DNA from 4 places in the Mesorhizobium sp. USDA 4132 genome. Region 3 is predicted to be linked to each of the others. Evidence: riboswitches for the same ligand, from Rfam matches in the RefSeq annotation. Region 3 holds a riboswitch; each other region holds the start of a gene.
The links. A riboswitch is a leader RNA that binds a small molecule or an ion and turns the genes downstream of it on or off. The one in region 3 is predicted to bind cobalamin.
Positions count from the first base shown of each region.

Region 1: it holds a riboswitch for cobalamin, as region 3 does, so the genes downstream of both, ACZ9IU_RS05105 (aromatic ring-hydroxylating oxygenase subunit alpha) here and bluB (5,6-dimethylbenzimidazole synthase) in region 3, are expected to answer to the same signal.
Region 2: it holds a riboswitch for cobalamin, as region 3 does, so the genes downstream of both, ACZ9IU_RS22005 (DUF1636 family protein) here and bluB (5,6-dimethylbenzimidazole synthase) in region 3, are expected to answer to the same signal.
Region 4: it holds a riboswitch for cobalamin, as region 3 does, so the genes downstream of both, ACZ9IU_RS26590 ((2Fe-2S) ferredoxin domain-containing protein) here and bluB (5,6-dimethylbenzimidazole synthase) in region 3, are expected to answer to the same signal.

Region 1 is NZ_JBWCCP010000001.1:1,001,613-1,006,071, reverse strand. It holds gene ACZ9IU_RS05110 (BA14K family protein) at 105-524, opposite strand; gene ACZ9IU_RS05105 (aromatic ring-hydroxylating oxygenase subunit alpha) at 633-1,877, opposite strand; cobalamin riboswitch at 1,982-2,211, opposite strand; gene ACZ9IU_RS05100 (DUF6656 family protein) at 2,395-2,991, shown strand; gene ACZ9IU_RS05095 (L-threonylcarbamoyladenylate synthase) at 3,025-4,002, shown strand; gene ACZ9IU_RS05090 (FAD-binding oxidoreductase) at 4,029-4,459, shown strand, end outside.
Region 2 is NZ_JBWCCP010000001.1:4,437,252-4,441,710, forward strand. It holds gene cobO (cob(I)yrinic acid a,c-diamide adenosyltransferase) at 1-241, opposite strand, end outside; gene ACZ9IU_RS21995 (CbtA family protein) at 238-999, opposite strand; gene ACZ9IU_RS22000 (CbtB domain-containing protein) at 1,013-1,189, opposite strand; cobalamin riboswitch at 1,227-1,455, opposite strand; cobalamin riboswitch at 1,515-1,753, shown strand; gene ACZ9IU_RS22005 (DUF1636 family protein) at 1,862-2,272, shown strand; gene cobW (cobalamin biosynthesis protein CobW) at 2,269-3,306, shown strand; gene cobN (cobaltochelatase subunit CobN) at 3,325-4,459, shown strand, end outside.
Region 3 is NZ_JBWCCP010000001.1:2,062,066-2,066,524, reverse strand. It holds gene ACZ9IU_RS10755 (NADP-dependent malic enzyme) at 1-823, shown strand, start outside; gene ACZ9IU_RS10750 (hypothetical protein) at 967-1,659, shown strand; gene bluB (5,6-dimethylbenzimidazole synthase) at 1,660-2,346, opposite strand; cobalamin riboswitch at 2,441-2,632, opposite strand; gene ACZ9IU_RS10740 (TolB family protein) at 2,660-3,496, opposite strand; gene ACZ9IU_RS10735 (NAD+ synthase) at 3,506-4,459, opposite strand, start outside.
Region 4 is NZ_JBWCCP010000002.1:827,093-831,551, reverse strand. It holds gene ACZ9IU_RS26605 (LacI family DNA-binding transcriptional regulator) at 135-1,163, shown strand; gene ACZ9IU_RS26600 (YncE family protein) at 1,373-2,308, shown strand; gene ACZ9IU_RS26595 (hypothetical protein) at 2,352-2,768, shown strand; cobalamin riboswitch at 2,817-3,011, shown strand; gene ACZ9IU_RS26590 ((2Fe-2S) ferredoxin domain-containing protein) at 3,109-3,918, shown strand; gene ACZ9IU_RS26585 (ABC transporter substrate-binding protein) at 3,915-4,459, shown strand, end outside.

The DNA.
Region 1 (4,459 bases), 1.1 Mb from region 3:
CTTGGGAAGTTCATCCTGAACGCGTGATTAACGCGGGCCGCGACGATGCAAGCCCGGTCGCGGCATGTGTGCAACCGGGCTTGCCTTGGGATGGCCAATACTGCTTACCTGTAAGGCGAGATGCAGCGTGCCCGCACGCCGGCGCGCGGTGCATAGGTATCGTCCCAGGCCCGATAGCTGCGATAACGGCTTTCACACCAGGCGACGTGGCGGCTGCCATAACCCCGATCCGCCTGGATAGCGCCGCCGATAATGGCACCGGCACCGAAGGCGGCCAGCGGGAACCAGAAACCGTTGTGATAACGATAACCGGGGCGGCGGTCGCGGTAACCGCGATGGCCGCGATACCAACCGTATCGGTCACGCCGGAAGTCGCGACGGTACTGGACATTGGTGACATCGCTGGCGGCCGAAATGCCGGATGGCGGAGCCGGCATTTGGACAGCCTGCGCGGGTACAAGGCCAGCAAATGTCGTGACCACCGCGACTGCCGCTGCGGTCAGGCGTAGGCGAAAGGCGTTCATGCGGGGTGCTTCCTCATTCTGATTTTCAATCAGAAAACAACGCCACACGCGGGATTCCGTTCCTGGAGCCACGCCCCGTGCCGATCAACGCCGATCACGAATTGGCGATCAGGCGACGATCGAAAGTTTCGCCTGGTCGCCCTGCAGCCGATTGACCATGAAGTTCGAGTACCATTCGACGAACTGCATGACGCCGCCTTCGTGGAGTGGCGAGTAAGGACCGGGCTCGTAGGCGGGCGAGCGGATGCCGAAAGCGTTTTCCTCCACGATCTGACGGTCCTGGTCGTTGGTCATGTTCCAGACATGGGTCAGTTCTTCGAGATTGTAGTCGACGCCCTCGACCGCGTCCTTGTGGACCAGCCATTTGGTGGTAACCGCCGTTTCTTCCGGCCCGAGCGGGGTGACGCGGAACGAGATCGCGTGGTCACCGAGAATGTGGTTCCAGCTGCTTGGATAGTGGAACAGCAGCATGGTGCCGATCGAATTGATCGTCACGTCGTCGGAGAGTTTGCGCTGTACGGCGTTGCGGCCGCTCATCGTATAGCTCTCGGCATCCTCGATCAGCGGCATGCGCGCGACGCGGAACTGGCCGGTCTCGTCCATCCGGAACTCGCTCGGCAACCCGGCCGTCTCACAGCGCTGCCAATGGGCGGCGATGACCGGATCGTCCTTGGCGCCCTGGACACCGGTCGCGGTCGGCGATTCCGGATAGGTGCGGCAGAGTTCCGGGTGGTTGGCGGCGCAGTGGTAACACTCGCGGTTGTTTTCCCAGACGAGCTTCCAGTTGCCCTTTTCGATGATCGTCGACTGGTGCGCGACCTTGGCTTCCGACAGGCGGTGCGGGGCCATATAAGGCTCGATGGCGGCGCGAACCGGCGCGAAATCCGGCGCCTCGTTGGCAAGACAGATGAAGATAAAGCCGGCGACGCTCTCGCAATGGACCTTCTTCATGCTGAATTGGGTCTTGTCGAAGTCCTGGCCCATCTGGCGACCGACCAGAAGCGAGCCGTCCAGCTCGTAGGTCCATTGATGGTAGGGACAAACGAGCCGCACCGCCGAGCCATGTTCCTTGGTGCAGACACGGCTGCCACGATGGCGGCAGGTATTGTGCAGCGCCCGGATCTGGTTGTCGCGGCCGCGCACGATAACGACCGGATAATCGCCGATCTGCAGGGTGAAATAGGCGCCGGCCTTGGGCAGCTCGCAATCATGCCCGACGAACAGCCAGTCGCGGTACCAGATCATTTCCAGATCGAGCTTGAAATAGGCGGGATCGGTATAGAAGGGCTGTTCGAGGCTGAACCCCTCGCGGCGGTTCTTGAGCTGCCGCAGGGCCTGATTGCGAATTTCCATATACTTCCCTTCCTCGTCAATGTGGACAGCGGAAGGACATGGAAATGCCGGCCGGCCCCCAGGCCCGCCCCAAACCCTGTCCCGAACGCCCGCCGCGTCCGGTCGTCATCTTTTGTCCCGAGGCTGGTTTCCGGGCTCAGGAGCTGTCCGTTGCGGGACGGGCTCGGCGCCTTCCCGGGCGGCCTTTTCGGCTCTTTCCCAGTGGCCTGTACCAAGCTTTCTTGCTCCACCACCGTTGCGGGGGCAGCGCCGGATCAAGGTTTCGAAGACCCCTGCCGGCTTCCCAATTCTCCGCCTTCCCTAGACAGGCGGCACCTCAAGATCGAGGCGGATATAATCATCGAGCGGGCGTGTCGCATAGGCGACATTGCGACATCGGCAACCGCGTTGGCGACAGCGGCGAAACGGCCCGGAATGCAACACTCCAGCCCCGCGAAAGCGAAACCTGTCATTAAGGGATAAGCCATAAAATCCCGGCTCGAATGGGAGCGATGCCACCGTGCAGGCCAAGGGGAAAATCCGTTACTATAAAGCTCCTCCACCAAAGCCTCCGGCGCCGGTGGCAGTGAAGACCGCTGCCCATTCCGAATTCCTTCGGACGGGGCGCATCGCCCGCTACAATCCGATCTGGCTGCCGGAAGAGCGCCGTTATCTCACCCATGACGAGGTCGCCGAGCGCACAGGCAAAAGGCTGGAGGCGGCCGGCGAGACAAGCCACAACCGGATCAACTCCTTCCATCGCTCGATCAAGTTTCCGAAGATCATCTTTCACCACACGCTCGATGAGCGGCCGCATCTCGGCTATTGCCATGTCACGGCGGCAAAAACGCAACTTGCCCACGGCGTGCCGGTCAGCTGGTCCTTCTACATTGCCAATTTCGTCTCGGAGATGGGCGGGGAGGAAACGTTCTTCGAGCGTATCAGCACGGCCTATTCGCGCATGTATTTCGCCGTTGCTGTCGAACGAGAGGCCGGCCAGCCGCTGCAGATCAACCGCTCGATCCGCAAGAACGGCCTTCTGTTCCGGACCAACGATCCGATGGAAGCGATCAAGAACGTGCTGATGCTCGGCACCTCCAACGAAATGCTCCGCGAGATCATCAAAAAGCTATGAAGACGCCCGGGTCCGCGTTATTGACGGGCGGATATGACGGCTCAAATCATCGACATCACCCGGGACCATGACGGCGCGCTTGCCCAGGCCTGCGCCGTGCTCGGCGACGGCCTTCCCGTGGCGATCCCGACCGAGACGGTCTACGGGCTTGCGGCCGATGCCACCAATCCCGCCGCCATCACCCGCATCTACGAGACCAAGGGCCGGCCGCGCTTCAATCCGCTGATCTGCCATATGTCGGATCTTGCCATGGCCGAGCGTTATGCCGACTTCGATCCGATTTCGAAAAAGCTTGGCCAAGCCTTCTGGCCGGGCCCCCTCACCCTGATCCTGGCCCTGAAGCCCGAAAGCGGCATCCACGCGCTGGCGACGGCCGGGCTCGACACGGTCGGCATCCGGCTTCCCAAGGGCTTCGCTTCCGATCTGATCCGCGCCTTCGGCAAGCCGCTTGCGGCGCCGAGCGCCAACACGTCCGGCAAGGTGAGCCCAACCAGCGCCGCCCATGTGGCCGACGACCTGGGCGACAAGCTGGCTTTGATCATCGACGGCGGCGCGGCTCCGGTCGGTGTCGAATCGACCATCGTTCGTGTCGAGGATGGCGTGATCCGGCTGCTGCGGCCGGGTGGGGTGGCCGTGGAAGAGATCGAGAAGGCAACCGGTCTTGCGGTGATCCGGCCTGAGGGACCGGCGGCGATCATCGAGGCTCCCGGCATGCTCGCTTCCCATTACGCGCCAGGAGCGGCGGTCAGGCTCAATGCCGACCATGTCGAGACCGGCGAGGCATTGATCCGGTTCGGTTCTGCTCCCGTGAAGGGAATGGAACTCGCCGCAGCGGTTTTTGACCTGAGCCGGTCCAGTGATCTTGCACAGGCGGCGGCAAACCTGTTCGATTACCTGAAGCGGGCCGACGCCACCGGCGCCGCCAGTATCGCCGTCACGCCCATTCCCGACCATGGGCTCGGCGAAGCGATCAACGACCGGCTGGCGAGGGCGGCTGCCCCACGGGAATAAGCCGGGCAAAGGAGGAGGAGACGCTGATGGATATTTCCGGGCTGAAACCAGAACTTCTCGACCGCTTCGCCGCGATCGTCGGCGAAAATCACGTGCTGCGCGATGCCAATGATCTTGCGCCGCATCTGGTCGAGGGCCGCGGGCTCTACAAGGGTTCTTCGCCGATGCTGCTGAAACCGGGCTCGGTCGAGGAAGTGTCCGCGATCCTGAAGCTTGCGAGCGAGACCGGCACGCCGATCGTGCCGCAGACCGGCAATACCGGCCTTGTGGGAGGCCAGACGCCGCGCACCGGCGGCAGCGACCTGATCGTCTCGCTCGAACGCATGAACCGCATCCGTGACGTCGATCCGGTCGCAAACGTGCTGGTCGCCGACGGCGGCGCCATTCTTGCCGACGTGCAGAAGGCGGCGGAAGCCGTCGACCGGCTATTTCCCCTGTCGCTCGGCTCAGAGGGCTC
Region 2 (4,459 bases), 2.4 Mb from region 3:
GCTGCTCCCCAGTCGACCAGGCGCCCTTGATGAACTGCACGACGCCGACCCGGCGGTTGTTGCCGAGCATGCGCAGCGCCAGGCCGAAGGCGGCTGTGGATTTGCCTTTTCCGGAGCCGGTATGGACGATGAGAAGACCCTTTTCCTGGGTCTTCTCTGCCACTTCCGCATCCTGAACCGCCTTGCGGTTCGCCATCTTGGCGCGGTGACGCTCGACGGACGCCTCATCGATCTCCTTCACCGGGAAGCGAGCTTCGCCGAAGATCCGGCAGAAGCTTCCTCGCCAGCGCGGAACTTTTCGCGGACGACACCGGCCAGCGCACCGAGCACCGCCCAGAACACCAGGTTGGTGGCATAGACGGCGTTGACGAAGCGGGCATAGAGATCCATCGGGACGGCCGTTTCATGGCTGGGCGGCAGCGGCGCGCCGACCAGATGCGGGGCGATCAGCAGCACGACCGCAAGCGCTGCAAATACGGCCGAGCGTGTGTAGGCGAGCAGGCCGAGACCGATTGCCGTGCAGACAGCCGTCGAGACCCACCAGATCTGGCGCGGACCGAGTTCCGCGGCCGGCATGCCGGGCAGTTCCGGCGGCAGGCCAAGGCCGGGCGCGAGAATGACGGTGAGAAAGCCGGCAATGCCGAACATCAGGCCACCGCGCCAGCCCTTGAAGCCGCCGAACGCTTCCGAGGCGGCGATGAGGACAAGGGCAAAACCGATAGCCGACAGCATGTCCGCGGCGAGTGTATAGATGAAACGCTCGAAGCCATCGGCGGGAGCCCAGGCTTCCTCGCCGTGGTGATGCTCGGCGGCGGATGACGCAGCACCTGCGGCAGGTGCTGCGTCATGGCTGTGGCCTGCCTCGGGCGCGGCATTTTCGAACACTTCCGCCCGCAGGATCAGCGGCACGGTGGAGAAACTCTGCATCACGGTCAGCAGCAGTCCGGACAAAAGCCCGGCGATCACCGCCGTGAAGACGATGTTGCGAAACAACGACATTGGGGAGAACTCCTCAGTGGCAGGGGAAGGCGAGCGAGTGGCGCGTGTCATGCGCGGCATTGTGGACGACTTCCAGATGCGAGAAGCCGACAAAGCCGACGATGAACAGGCCGAGCAGGGCCGTCATGCTGAGGGGAATGATCTTCGAAGCGGAAATGGTGACTGCAGCTGCAGCAGAATTCGTAACCATGGTCTCGTCCTTTCGCCCTCCACCCGAGGGCCGTTCACGTTCTTTGCCGCCTCTGGCAGGTCTCCTGGCTCGCGGATCGGACGCCTTCTCCCGCCTTCCCAGAAGTCCGTTGGCCGGATTTCCCAGTGGCATGACGGCCGGACGGCCGTTTTGGTCGAAGACTTTCCGCTTACAGTTGCGGGGGCAGCCGCGGGTTGGACGGCAGAATTCCGTCGCACCGCATTCCCTCTAAAACCCTTTCGGGCACCATAGGCTCGATCACTATAGACGAATTCGCCGTCACGGCAATCGCCTTTGCGACGCATTGACATGGGCCTGCGACCGGGCTTACTTGAAGAGAGATGGTCCCTTTCCGGCAACGGGGAGGGCTAAGAGAGAATGCGGTGCGATCCCTTTTCAGGATCAATGCCGCGGCTGCCCCCGCAACTGTAGGCGGCGAGCCATTGCCTAAAACGGCCATTTGGCCGTCAAGCCACTGGGAAATCCGGCCAACGGTATCCTGGGAAGGCAGGCAAATGGCGACGACCCGCGAGCCAGGAGACCTGCCGTCCGATTAATTTTGCTTCACCGGGCGGGGTGCTCCGGAGGAAGTTTCTCGATCACCGCAGAGGGATTTTCGACCTTCTGCTCCGCGCCCCGATTTTTCGACCCCGGCGGGAACGCGGCTGACCGATGAGTGACCACCGACCAGATGATCCGGCAACCGCCGGCCCGGCAGATGTGACGATTTTCGTCTGCACCAATTGCCGTGACGCGTCCGACGGCGAAATCCGGCCAGGCATCGCACTGATCGCGGCGCTGCGCGAGGCAGCAAGCGGCAAGCCGCTCGCGGTCAAGCCGGTCACCTGCCTTGCCAATTGCGAAAAAAGCCCGAGTGCCGCCTTCAACCACAAGAGCGGCTGGTCCTATGTCTTCGGCCACCTGTCGCTCGACAATGTCGAGGACATCGTCACCGGCGCGATGATGCTGGCCGAGGACGAGCGCGGTTTCCTTCCCCTTCGCGGCCGCCCGACCTGCCTGCGCGGCAAGGGCATGACGGCCCGTATTCCACCCTTTCATCACCACGAGGACATGCCATCATGAGCGTTTCGTTCGACCGCGTTCCCTGCACCGTCGTTACCGGGTTTCTGGGAGCCGGCAAGACCACGCTGATCCGCAACCTGATCGAAAACCTGAAAGGCAAGCGGCTGGCGATCATCGTCAACGAATTCGGCGATGTCGGCATAGACGGCGACGTGCTGAAGGGCTGCGGCATCGAAAGCTGCCCGGAAGACAACATCATCGAGCTTGCCAACGGCTGCATCTGCTGCACCGTGGCGGACGATTTCGTGCCGGCGATCGACCGTATCCTGGCCATCGAACCCTGCGTCGATCACATCCTCATCGAGACCTCCGGCCTCGCGTTGCCGAAACCGCTCGTCCAGGCCTTCCAGTGGCCTGACGTCAAGGCGCGTGTGACGGTTGACGCCGTGATTGCCGTGGTCGACGGACTGGCGCTCGCCGAAGGTCGCGTTGCCGACGATCACGAGGCGCTGGAAGCGCAGCGCGACGCGGACGGTTCGATCGACCATGACGACCCGGTCGAGGAAGTGTTCGAGGACCAGGTGGCCTGTGCCGACATGATCGTGCTCACCAAGAGCGACCTCCTGGATGCCGCCGGCCTCGCGACCGCCAGGGATCGCGTGTCCGCCCATCTGCCGCGTGCCGTGAAAATCGTCGCGGCCGCCAATGGCGCCATCGATCCGGCCGTACTGATTGGCCTCGGCCTCGCCGTCGAGGACGATATCGAAAACCGCAAGACCCATCACGACGACGAACTCGACCACGATCACGACGATTTCGACAGCTTCGTCGTCGATCTGGCCGCAGTCACCGATGCCGAACAGCTCGCCGCCCGCATTTCTGCGACCGCGGAGGCAGAGAACGTGCTGCGCATAAAAGGCTTCGTGGAAGTCGCGAACAAGCCGATGCGCCTGCAGGTTCAGGCGGTAGGATCGCGCGTGAACCATTATTTCGACCGTGCCTGGGCACCCGGCGAAGCGCGGACAAGCCGCCTTGTCGTGATCGGCGAAAAAGGCATCGACCGCGCCGCGATCGAAAGGATGCTGGCCGCATAAGTAGGCCCCGAGGGAAGGATGCACATACTCGCCACCACATCGTCGTCGCTTGACGACCTCATCGAACCGGTCGACCTTAATCAGTCGCCGGCCGACGTGGTGGTGCTGTCCTTTTCAGGCAGCGACCTGAACGGCATTGCGGCCGTCTGGAATTCGGCTGGGTACGGCGGTTTGGATACCCCCCTCTGGCCTGCCGGCCATCTCCCCCTCAAGGGGGGAGATCAGCAAGACGCACCCGCCTCCATCAAGAACCAGCGCCGGAGTGAGGCGTGGCGTGGCCACGATTCGATCTCCCTCCTTGTGGGGGAGATGGCCGGCAGGCCAGAGGGGGGTGGCGACATGCATGAACATGGCAGCAAGCACGTGCCGGCCCCTTTCCCAAGCCTCCGCCTCACCAACCTCTCCGATCTCCGCCATCCCATGTCGGTCGATCTCTGGATCGAGAAGACGGCGGCCCATGCCAAGGTCATCCTCGTGCGCATTCTCGGCGGTTACGATCGCTGGTCCTACGGCGTAGAGGAGCTTTCGCGGCTGGCGCGCCGCAGGAAGATCGCGCTGGCGCTGCTGCCCGGCGAATGCAGCATCCGCGACGAGCGGCTGACCGTCGCCTCGACCGTTTCGGAAGACCGGATCGCCGGCATCCTGAGCTGCTTCCGCGAAGGCGGGCCGGCCAACATGCGGCTTCTGGCGAGGTTGCTGACGACGCTGGCCGAGGGCAAAACGGAACCGCTGCCGCAGGCAGCCCCGGTGCCGAAGGCCGGCTATTACGCGCCCGGAAAAGGCATCGTCGAGGCCAACGACCTGCTGGCCCGCTTTGCGCCGGATGCGCCGCGCTTGCCGATCCTGTTCTACCGCTCCATGCTGCTTGCGAATGACGCGGCGCCGATCGACGCACTGTTCGAGGCGCTGAAAAAGCGCGGTTTTGCACCTGTGCCGATCTTCGTCGGCGGACTGAAGGAACCGGATGCACTGGCCTTCGTCGAACAGACCGTCTCTGATCTGAAATCCGCGGCCATCCTTTCCACCACCGCCTTTGCCAGCGGCACTGACGGCAACGGCGAAACGATTTTCGACCGCACCGGCGTGCCGGTCTTCCAGATCGTTGTCGCCACGACCCGCCGCAATGGCTGGGCGGAAAACCGGCGCGGCCTCA
Region 3 (4,459 bases):
GAATGTCGATTTCGCCGTGGTCAACCCGGAAGACGATCCACGCTACCGCGACTATGTCGACGAATATTTCGCACTGGTCGGCCGCGAAGGCATCAATCCGGAAGCGGCACGCACGATCGTGCGCACCAACAATACGGTGATCGGCGCGCTGGCGGTCAAGCGCGGCGATGCGGATGCGCTGATCTGCGGCGTCGAGGGCCGTTATGACAAGCACCTTAGCGACGTGAACCAGATCATCGGCAAGCGTCCGGGCGTCTGCGCTTTCTCGGGCCTCAGCCTGGTGATTTCCCAGCGAGGCGCGATGTTCTTCACCGACACGTTCGTCAATTACAACCCATCCGCACAGGAAATTGCCGAGATCACCATTTTGGCGGCGGAAGAAATCCGCCGGTTCGGCATCACCCCGAAGGCAGCGCTGATCTGCCACTCGAATTTCGGCTCGCGCGATTCCGAGAGTGCGCAGAAGATGCGGGCTGCTCTGAAGCTGGTGCGCCAGCGGGCGCCGGAGCTGGAAGTGGACGGCGAAATGCAGGGTGGTTCGGCATTGTCGGAAACGCTGCGCAAGCGGGCCATGCCGGACAGTTCGCTGACCGGCGAAGCCAACCTGCTGGTTTTCCCGAACCTCGATGCGGCCAACATCTCGCTCGGTCTCGTCCGCAACCTCACGGATGCCCTGCATGTCGGCCCGATTCTTCTCGGGGCGGCCCAGCCGGCGCATATCCTGTCGTCCTCGGTCACGTCGCGCGGCGTGGTGAACATGGCGGCACTCGCCGTCGTGGAAGCATCGCAACCTAATCTGCAATTTCAATCCTTAGTTGCATAACTCTCTCGATGCGATGATTTGAGCCCGTCCGGGGCTCAGCCGGCCCCTGGATAGATTTCACCGTGCGGTGATCGCGGCCTTATGAGATTATCAACCGGCACGTTCCATGATGGCATCTTCTACTAAAGGAGAGGATGCCGGAATTGCCGATACCGCTTCGCGGCCTGCTGACCATACCGCTCTTGTTTTTGCCTGCTGCAGCGCTGGCGGGAGACCCTGCCGTTTGCGCAGCGCTCTACCGGAAACTTGGAAACAGCCCGGAGATCATCGGCAACACGTCCGCGGCGCGCAGCTATGCCCAGCAGCTCGGCGAATATAATGCCGATATCCGCGAACTGCGGGTCGACATGCGCCGAGCCGGCTGCGGCAACGGCAGCGTCGTGGTTCTCGGCGGCCCCAATGCCGAGGTCTGCGGCCAGATGCGGGATGCGCTGGACAGAATGGAGCAGAGCCGCGACACGCTGACAGCTGAGCGCAACGGTTCGCGGCAGATGATCCTGCCCTCGGAAGAGCGGAATGCCATTCTCGCCGCCATTCGCGAACAGCGCTGCATCCCTTCTTTCGAGCCGCTGCCGCCTGTAGTCGACGACAAGCGAAAGGTGCCGGGCATCGAGCTTCCCAGGCAAGAGGAGCCTTATTCCGGAATTACCAACCTGCGCACCCACCCACCGCAAAAGCCGCAGGCAACCGCAGTCCCGCCGCCAGTGCTCACGCCGCCGCCGGAGCGGCCATACGACCCAAGCAAAAAGGTGCGCACCGTCGGGCCGACCTTCCTGCCCGAAGCGGGTATTGATCTCACCAATCCGAAATCGGCAGGACCGCAGCCGCAGCAATAGTCAGCGGCTGTCCCATCGGTCCTGAAAGATCAGCGCGTCCAGGCCTAAACGCTGGCGCCAGCCCTTGAGCGCCAGTTCGGGTTCGCCGTAGAGCCGATCGACATAACCGAGGCAGAGCCAGGCGACGATCTCGACACGGTCGGGAATACCGAGCAGTCCGCGCACGTCCTCGTCGCGGAAAATGCTGACCCAGCCAACACCGACGCCCTCGGCCCTTGCCGCGAGCCAGAGGTTCTGCACGGCGCAGACGGTCGAATAGGCATCCATGCGCGGATTGTGAGTGCGGCCGAGCACGACCGGACCGGCGCGGTCCGGATCGCAGGTGACGCAGATCGACAGCGGCGCCTTGACGATGCCTTCGAGCTTGAGACTGCGGTAGAGGTCGCGGCTTTCGTCGGCAAACATCTCCACGGCTTCGTCATTGGCGCGCGAGAAGGCGGCACGAGCCGCCTCGCGTACCGCCGGATCGCGGATGAGGATGAAATTCCAAGGCTGCATGAAGCCGACCGAGGGTGCCGAATGCGCGGCGCCAAGCAGCCGCATCACCAGGTCGTCCGGCAGCGGATCGGGCAGGAACTGGTCGCGCACGTCGCGGCGTGTCTCGATCGCCCGGTAGACGGCGGCGCGTTCGACCTTGGAAAACTCGCCGGCAGGCAGCAAGGCATGGGCGAAAGGATCAGTCTGCATCGTCAAGTCCCCAACAATGCCGTCGCTCCCTCGCCTTCCCGGCTTGAAGCCTTTGGGCAAAAAGAGGTCCGAAACCGTTCCGCCGTCCGCGCGGGCTGGTCTATCTCGTCAGGCCGGTCTTCTGACTTGGCTTCGTCCGCCTCCACCGCCGCCTTCCCGAGAAAATCCCAGTGGCTCTCATATCCTGCGGCCGAGCGTCCACCTCACAGCGTTGGGCACGTTCCGGTTCCACCCCGGATTCCCGATTCTCCGGCTTGTCGCCGGCACCTGACAGGATCGTTTATGCCCTCACGCTATCTTCGGCGCAAGGCGTTCATGCGACAGGGAAATAGCGCACATAGGCAAACTCATCGCCATCAGGCGACCAGTTCGGCGAATTCATCGTGCCTTGCCCGCCGAAAAGCTCGAACAGCGTTTCGACATTGCCGCCGTCCATGTCCATCAGCCTGACGCGGACGTCGAGATCGCGCGGGTGGTCGAAGACATCGGCGTCGTAGGAAACAAAAACGATCTTGTCACCCTTCGGAGACGGATGCGGAAACCAGTCGCCGTAACCGCCGTCGGTGATCCGCTCCGCGGCGCCGCCTGCGGCCGGGACGCGCCAGATCTGCATCAGCCCGGTGCGACTGGAATTGAAATAGATCCATTTTCCATCCGGCGAATAGTCCGGCCCGTCATTGCGGCCCTCGCCGAATGTCAGCCGCTTCTCTGCGCCACCTTCGATGCCGATCGTATAGATGTCGAACTCGTCGCCGCGGATGCCGCAATAGGCGAAGTTTTTTCCGTCCGGCGACCAGCCATGCCAGTAGGACGGCAGGTTCCGGGTCACCAGCCGCGGCACGCCGCCGCCGGCGGGAAGCACATAGATCGTCGACTTGCCGAACTCTACCTTGTCGGAAATGGCGATCAGCGAACCGTCCGGCGAAATGCCGTGGTCGTTGTTGCATTGGCGGGCAAAGCCGGTATCGACCGGTTCAGGCTCGCCGTCACCGTCCGGCGACAGACGATAGATCAGGCCCTCGCTGTTGAGCATCAGGTAACGCCCGTCCGGCGACCAGTTGGGCGCCTCGAACAGGGCTTCCGTCTGCCAGACCACTCGCATCGCCCTCGTCCGGATATTGAAGATCTCGACCGAGCTGCGCGGGGCCATGATCCTCTCCTACCGGTCGCGGAAACGGTTGGTGATCGGATAGCGCCGGTCGCGGCCAAAATTCTTCTTGGTGATCTTGACGCCCGGCGCCGATTGGCGCCGCTTGTATTCGGCGAGATAGAGCAGGTGTTCGATCCGGTGAACAGTCGCGATGTCGTGGCCGCGGGCGACGATCTCCTCGGTGCCCATTTCCAGCTCGACGAGGCATTCGAGAATGTCGTCGAGCACCGGATAGGGCGGCAGCGAATCCTGGTCGGTCTGGTTGGGTCTGAGTTCCGCGGACGGGGCCTTGGAGATGATGTTCTTCGGGATCACCTCGCCGCTTGGGCCAAGAGCCGTCGGCGGCAGGTGTTCGTTGCGCCAGGCGGCCAGCGCGTAGACCTGCATCTTGTAGAGGTCCTTGATCGGATTGAAGCCGCCGTTCATGTCGCCGTAGAGCGTTGCGTAGCCGACCGACATTTCCGACTTGTTGCCGGTCGTCACCACCATCGAGCCGAACTTGTTGGAGATCGCCATCAGGATCGTGCCGCGGGCGCGGCTCTGGAGGTTCTCTTCGGTAATCCCCTCGTCGGTTCCTTCGAACAGCTCGGCCAGCGCTGACGAAAAACCGTCCACCGGCTCGGCGATCTGCACGATGTCGTACCGGCAGCCGAGCGCCCTGGCGCAATCGGCTGCGTCCTTCAGCGAATCCTCGGAGGTGTAGCGATAGGGCAGCATCACCGTGCGCACCCTCTCCTCGCCCAGCGCATCGACAGCGATCGCCGCGCAGATGGCACTGTCGATGCCGCCGGACAGGCCGAGAACGACCGACTTGAAGCCGTTCTTGTTGACGTAGTCGCGGAAGCCCAGAAGGCAGGCACGGTAATCCGCCTCCTCCTTTTCCGGAATGCGGGCCATCGGTCCGCGGGCGCAATGCCAGGTCTCGCCAATCCGTCTCCATTCGGTGACGGCGACGGCCGCCTC
Region 4 (4,459 bases), on a different contig from region 3:
CGATAGCTGGCTTTCGCCTGCCGTGTCAGGCGAAAGAACGACTTCGGTCCCTCTTTCGCTTGCCTCCATTTCAAAAAGATGGCATAAAGTTACCGTTAACGCAACGATCACTCATGGGATTTTTTTGAGCTGAGATGACGATTGAACTTTCCGACAAGGTAGCCCGCAACGTCCCGACCCTTGCTTCGATCGCCGAACGGGTGGGCGTTTCAGTCAATACCGTCTCGCGCGCCTTGCGCGCCCCGCACACGGTCCGCATCGAACTTCGCCGCCAGATCAATGCTGCGATGGAGGAGCTGAATTACGTGCCGAACCGGCTCGCCGGCGGGCTTTCGGGCACGCGCTCGGACATTGTTGGCGTTGTCGTCACCTCACTCTACTATTCCGAATTCGCCAACATCATCGATACGCTGCAATCAGCTTTGCTGGAGCATGACCTGCAGGTCATGCTCGCCAATACAAGGTACAATGCCGACCAGGAGCTGCGTCTCGTCCGGTCCATCCTGAGCTGGCGGCCGGCGGCCGTTGCCATCATCGGCGTCGACCATCCCCCGAAAGTCGTCGAGCTTCTCAAGGCAGCCGACATCCCGATCATCGAGATGTGGGACACGGGCGGTGAAGTGATTGATACCGCCGTTGGGTTCGATCATGCACGTGTCGGCGCAGCGCAAGCCAACCATCTCATAGGTCAGGGTTATCGGCGCCTGGCTTTCGTTGGCAGCGTTCGCGAAAACGATAAACGCGCCCAGAAGCGTTTGAGCGGGCTGGAAGCTGCGGCAGCGACGGCCGGCCTCCCCGACATCGTCAAGCATACGGCGCAGCAAGGCGGCAGCCCCGAACTCGGGGAGCGGCTTGCAACCGAGCTTCTGGAACGCCATCCCGAGATCGACGCAATCGCCTGCAACAGCGATGTCGTTGCGTTTGGCGTGCTTCGGGCACTGCGGAAACTCGGCCGGCGCGTTCCCCAAGATATCGGCGTTGTTGGATTTGGAGACAACGAGGCGGCGAGCTGCGTTAGTCCCTCCCTAACGACGGTTCGCCCTGATCGCGAGCGTATTGGCAAGCTGACGGCCGAGGCGATCGTCGCACGGATCAACGATGCCAAATCATACACCGCACCCGTCGAATGGGAGCTTATCGTCCGGGAAAGTACAGTTCGATAGCTCCCGGCCATCCAAGGCGGTTGAAGCGTTCGTCTCCAGCGTTCGTTCGACATCCCACTCTCGGTCCATCTCCGCCAGTCTTGTTTCGATCTGCATCGCGATCCGGCAAATGTCGATCATCGCATTCTCGGGGATTGACAACGATCGCGTTTGTTATGTTATAACATAATAACTAATGATCGAAGCTACCGTCAATCTGGAGACAAGTCATGTCACGGCAGAAATCTCAACCAACTCCGGTGACCGTTTTGACCGGCTATCTCGGTGCTGGCAAAACCAAGCTTCTCAACCGCATCCTGACGGAGCCGCACGGAAAGAAGTTCGCCGTCGATGAGATCGGGATCGACAAGCGAGGGCCGTCACCCGCCTCGTCTTTTCTCACTCGAAACCGTCTGCTGACAGCTGTCGCGTCAGGCCTCATCTTTGCTGCTTCCGGAGCGTTTGCCGATGATGATCATGAGACGAAAGAGGCATGGCGCCTGTTTGTCGGCGATCATACGAATCCAGTCGTCCGCGCCATCGACTTCGAGAACGGCAAGGAACTCGGCCGCTACGACGTCAAGGGTCCTGCGGCGCTGACCGCCAGCGCGTCCGGCCGGAGCGTATTCGCCACGCAGTCGGATCATGACATCGTGCACGTCCTCAAGACTGGCATCGATTTCTCCGATCACGGGGAGCATCGGGACCTGGAGGTTTCCGAGGTGGGGCTGTTGCCCGTGACTTTCGAGGGCAAGCGTCCTTTCCACGTCGTTCCACATGACGACCATGCGATCCTCTTTTACGATCGAGGCGGCAAGGCGGATATCATCGACGAAACGGCTCTTCTCGAAGGCAGGGCTGACGTGAAGACAGTCGACACGACGAAGCCGCATCACGGCGTAGCGGTGACGATGGGTCGTTTCGTGCTGGTGTCGGTCCCAAACACTGAAGTCGAAACCAAGCCCGACGAACTGCCGCCGAGGGTCGGTCTTCGCGTCGTCGATGAAGCGGGCAAGCAGCTCGGTGACGTCGCGAAATGCACCGATCTTCACGGCGAGGCCACTTCGTCCCTGCTGGTTGCTTTCGGTTGCAAGGAAGGCGTTCTTGTCGCCCGTCCTGGCGGACTTGATGGACCGAAACTGGAAATGCTCGCTTACCCCATCTGACATGCCGAAAGGTTCGACTGGTACCTTGCTTGGCGGTAAGGCAATGCAGTTCTTCCTCGGCAACTACGGCGAGGACAAAATCGTCCTGATCGATCCGGACAGCGAGAAGCACTTCCGGCTGATCGCCCTGCCCACCCGCCGCGTCGACTTCCTGCTGGACCCAGCAACGCCGCGCAGTGCCTACATCCTGACGGAGGACGGTGATCTTCATGTGCTGGACGTGATCAAGGGCGAGATCGTTCGCAAAGCCAAGGTCACCGAGCCCTACAGCAAGGACGGCCATTGGCGTGATCCGCGTCCGCGCCTTGCCGTTGCGGACGGTCATATCGTCATTACCGATCCGCGGCACTCGCTGGTTCGCGTCGTCGATGCGGAAAGCCTGAAGGAGGTCCGTACGATTCCCGTCGAAGGAAAACCCTTTACGATCGTTGCCGTCGGCGGCTCCGGGGCATCGCATTGATGCGATGATGCGGCATGAAGCGGCGCCGTTGACAGTCGGCAGAGGGAGTGTAGGTTGGCGGCGTCAAGGTTCTTCCATCCCGCGATGGAAGCTAAGAGGGAATCCGGTAAAAACCGGAGCTGTCCCGCAACTGTGAGCGGTGAGCCGTTCGTCCAACATGTCACTGGCAGTCAATGCCGGGAAGACGGACGATGAAGGCTTTGACCCGCGAGCCAGGAGACCTGCCTGACGATAGAAGTTCCGTGGTCGGGGTGTGCCACAGGAATGACGGTTCCGTCGGGCCATCGTGCCTGCCGCAACCTTCATTTTTGCTGCCTCCTCCTTGAGTGAGACGAAGGCAGTGAAAACACAGGGATTATCTTCCCAGAACGTATCCGGGCGCGCCGTCCTGCTGATTGCGAAATCCGCCTTTGCGGCATCGCCGCATCTGGAAATGCAACGGCTCGCGAAACTTGCAGCCGGCGTGACCGGAGCCGGAACGGTTCGGGTCGCCTTTACCGAACAGGGTACCCCCTCCCTGCGCGACGCGCTGTCCGATCTGCTCGACGAGGATGTCGAAACCGTCGTTATCGTGCCGCTCGTCCTGCCCATGGAGCCGAGTTTCCTTATCTGGCTGACGAAATCGCTGAAGCGCTGGAAAGCGGTCGATAGCCGGCGCTGGCCGGCCCTTTCGATCACCCGGGATATCGCCTCGAGCACGTTGATGGCGCGGCTGATAGGCGAACTGCTCGAAACCGCCGAAGCACTGGACGTGCCGCAGACCGACACGCCGCCCGTTGCCGAGGGATCGCTCGTGCCGGCCCAGAAACGTCGCGTGCTCGTCTGCCAGGGCGGTCCCTGCAACGCGGCTGGAGCCGATGTGATCTGGGGACATCTGCGCAACCAGCAGGAGCGGCAGAAACTGCGCACTGCCGGCGACGGCACGATGACCGCAAAATCCACCTGTCTCGGCCCCTGCAATCTGGCGCCCGTGCTGCAGGTATTTCCGGAAGGAACCTATTACGGCGGCGTCAACGAAGATGCGATCGACCGGATCATCGGCGAGCACCTGCTCGGCGGTGGGATCGTCGAGGACTTCGCCTATCACCCAACGGGCCGCAAGCAGCGGCTTCGCACCCCATCCGAACAGAACAAGAGGAAAGAGAATTGACGTCGCACACTCTATCGCGCCTGGCCGCCGCCTGGCTCAGTGCCGCCATCTTTGTCACCGCAGGCACTGTCTTCGCTGCCGAGCCGGTTCGCGTCGGCGCCACCTACATCACCAATGGCACGGATCCGGCCAAGGGCTCGAACGGCTGGGCGCTGGTCAGCCACGGGGTCGGCGAGAACCTCTTCACCGTCGATCGGGACGGCAAGCTCGTGCCTGAACTGGCCGAAAAGGCGCAGCGCACCGGCGACCTGACCTGGACCGTGACCCTGAAACACGGCCGCCTGTTTTCCGACGGCACGCCGATGACAGCCAAAGCGCTGGCGGCGGGCTTCGACAACACATTCGCCAGCAACAAGGCGGCGCTCGCCACCGGTGGCAAGCTGACATTCGAGGCGGCCGATGACCTGACGCTGAAGGTGACAACCGAAAAGCCGGTGCCTTTCATCCAGGCGCTCTTCGCCGAATGGCCGCTGATCGCCTACAAACCCACCTCGGCCGGCAACGCCGTCTTCAGCGGTCCTTACCGGATCTCCGCCTTCAA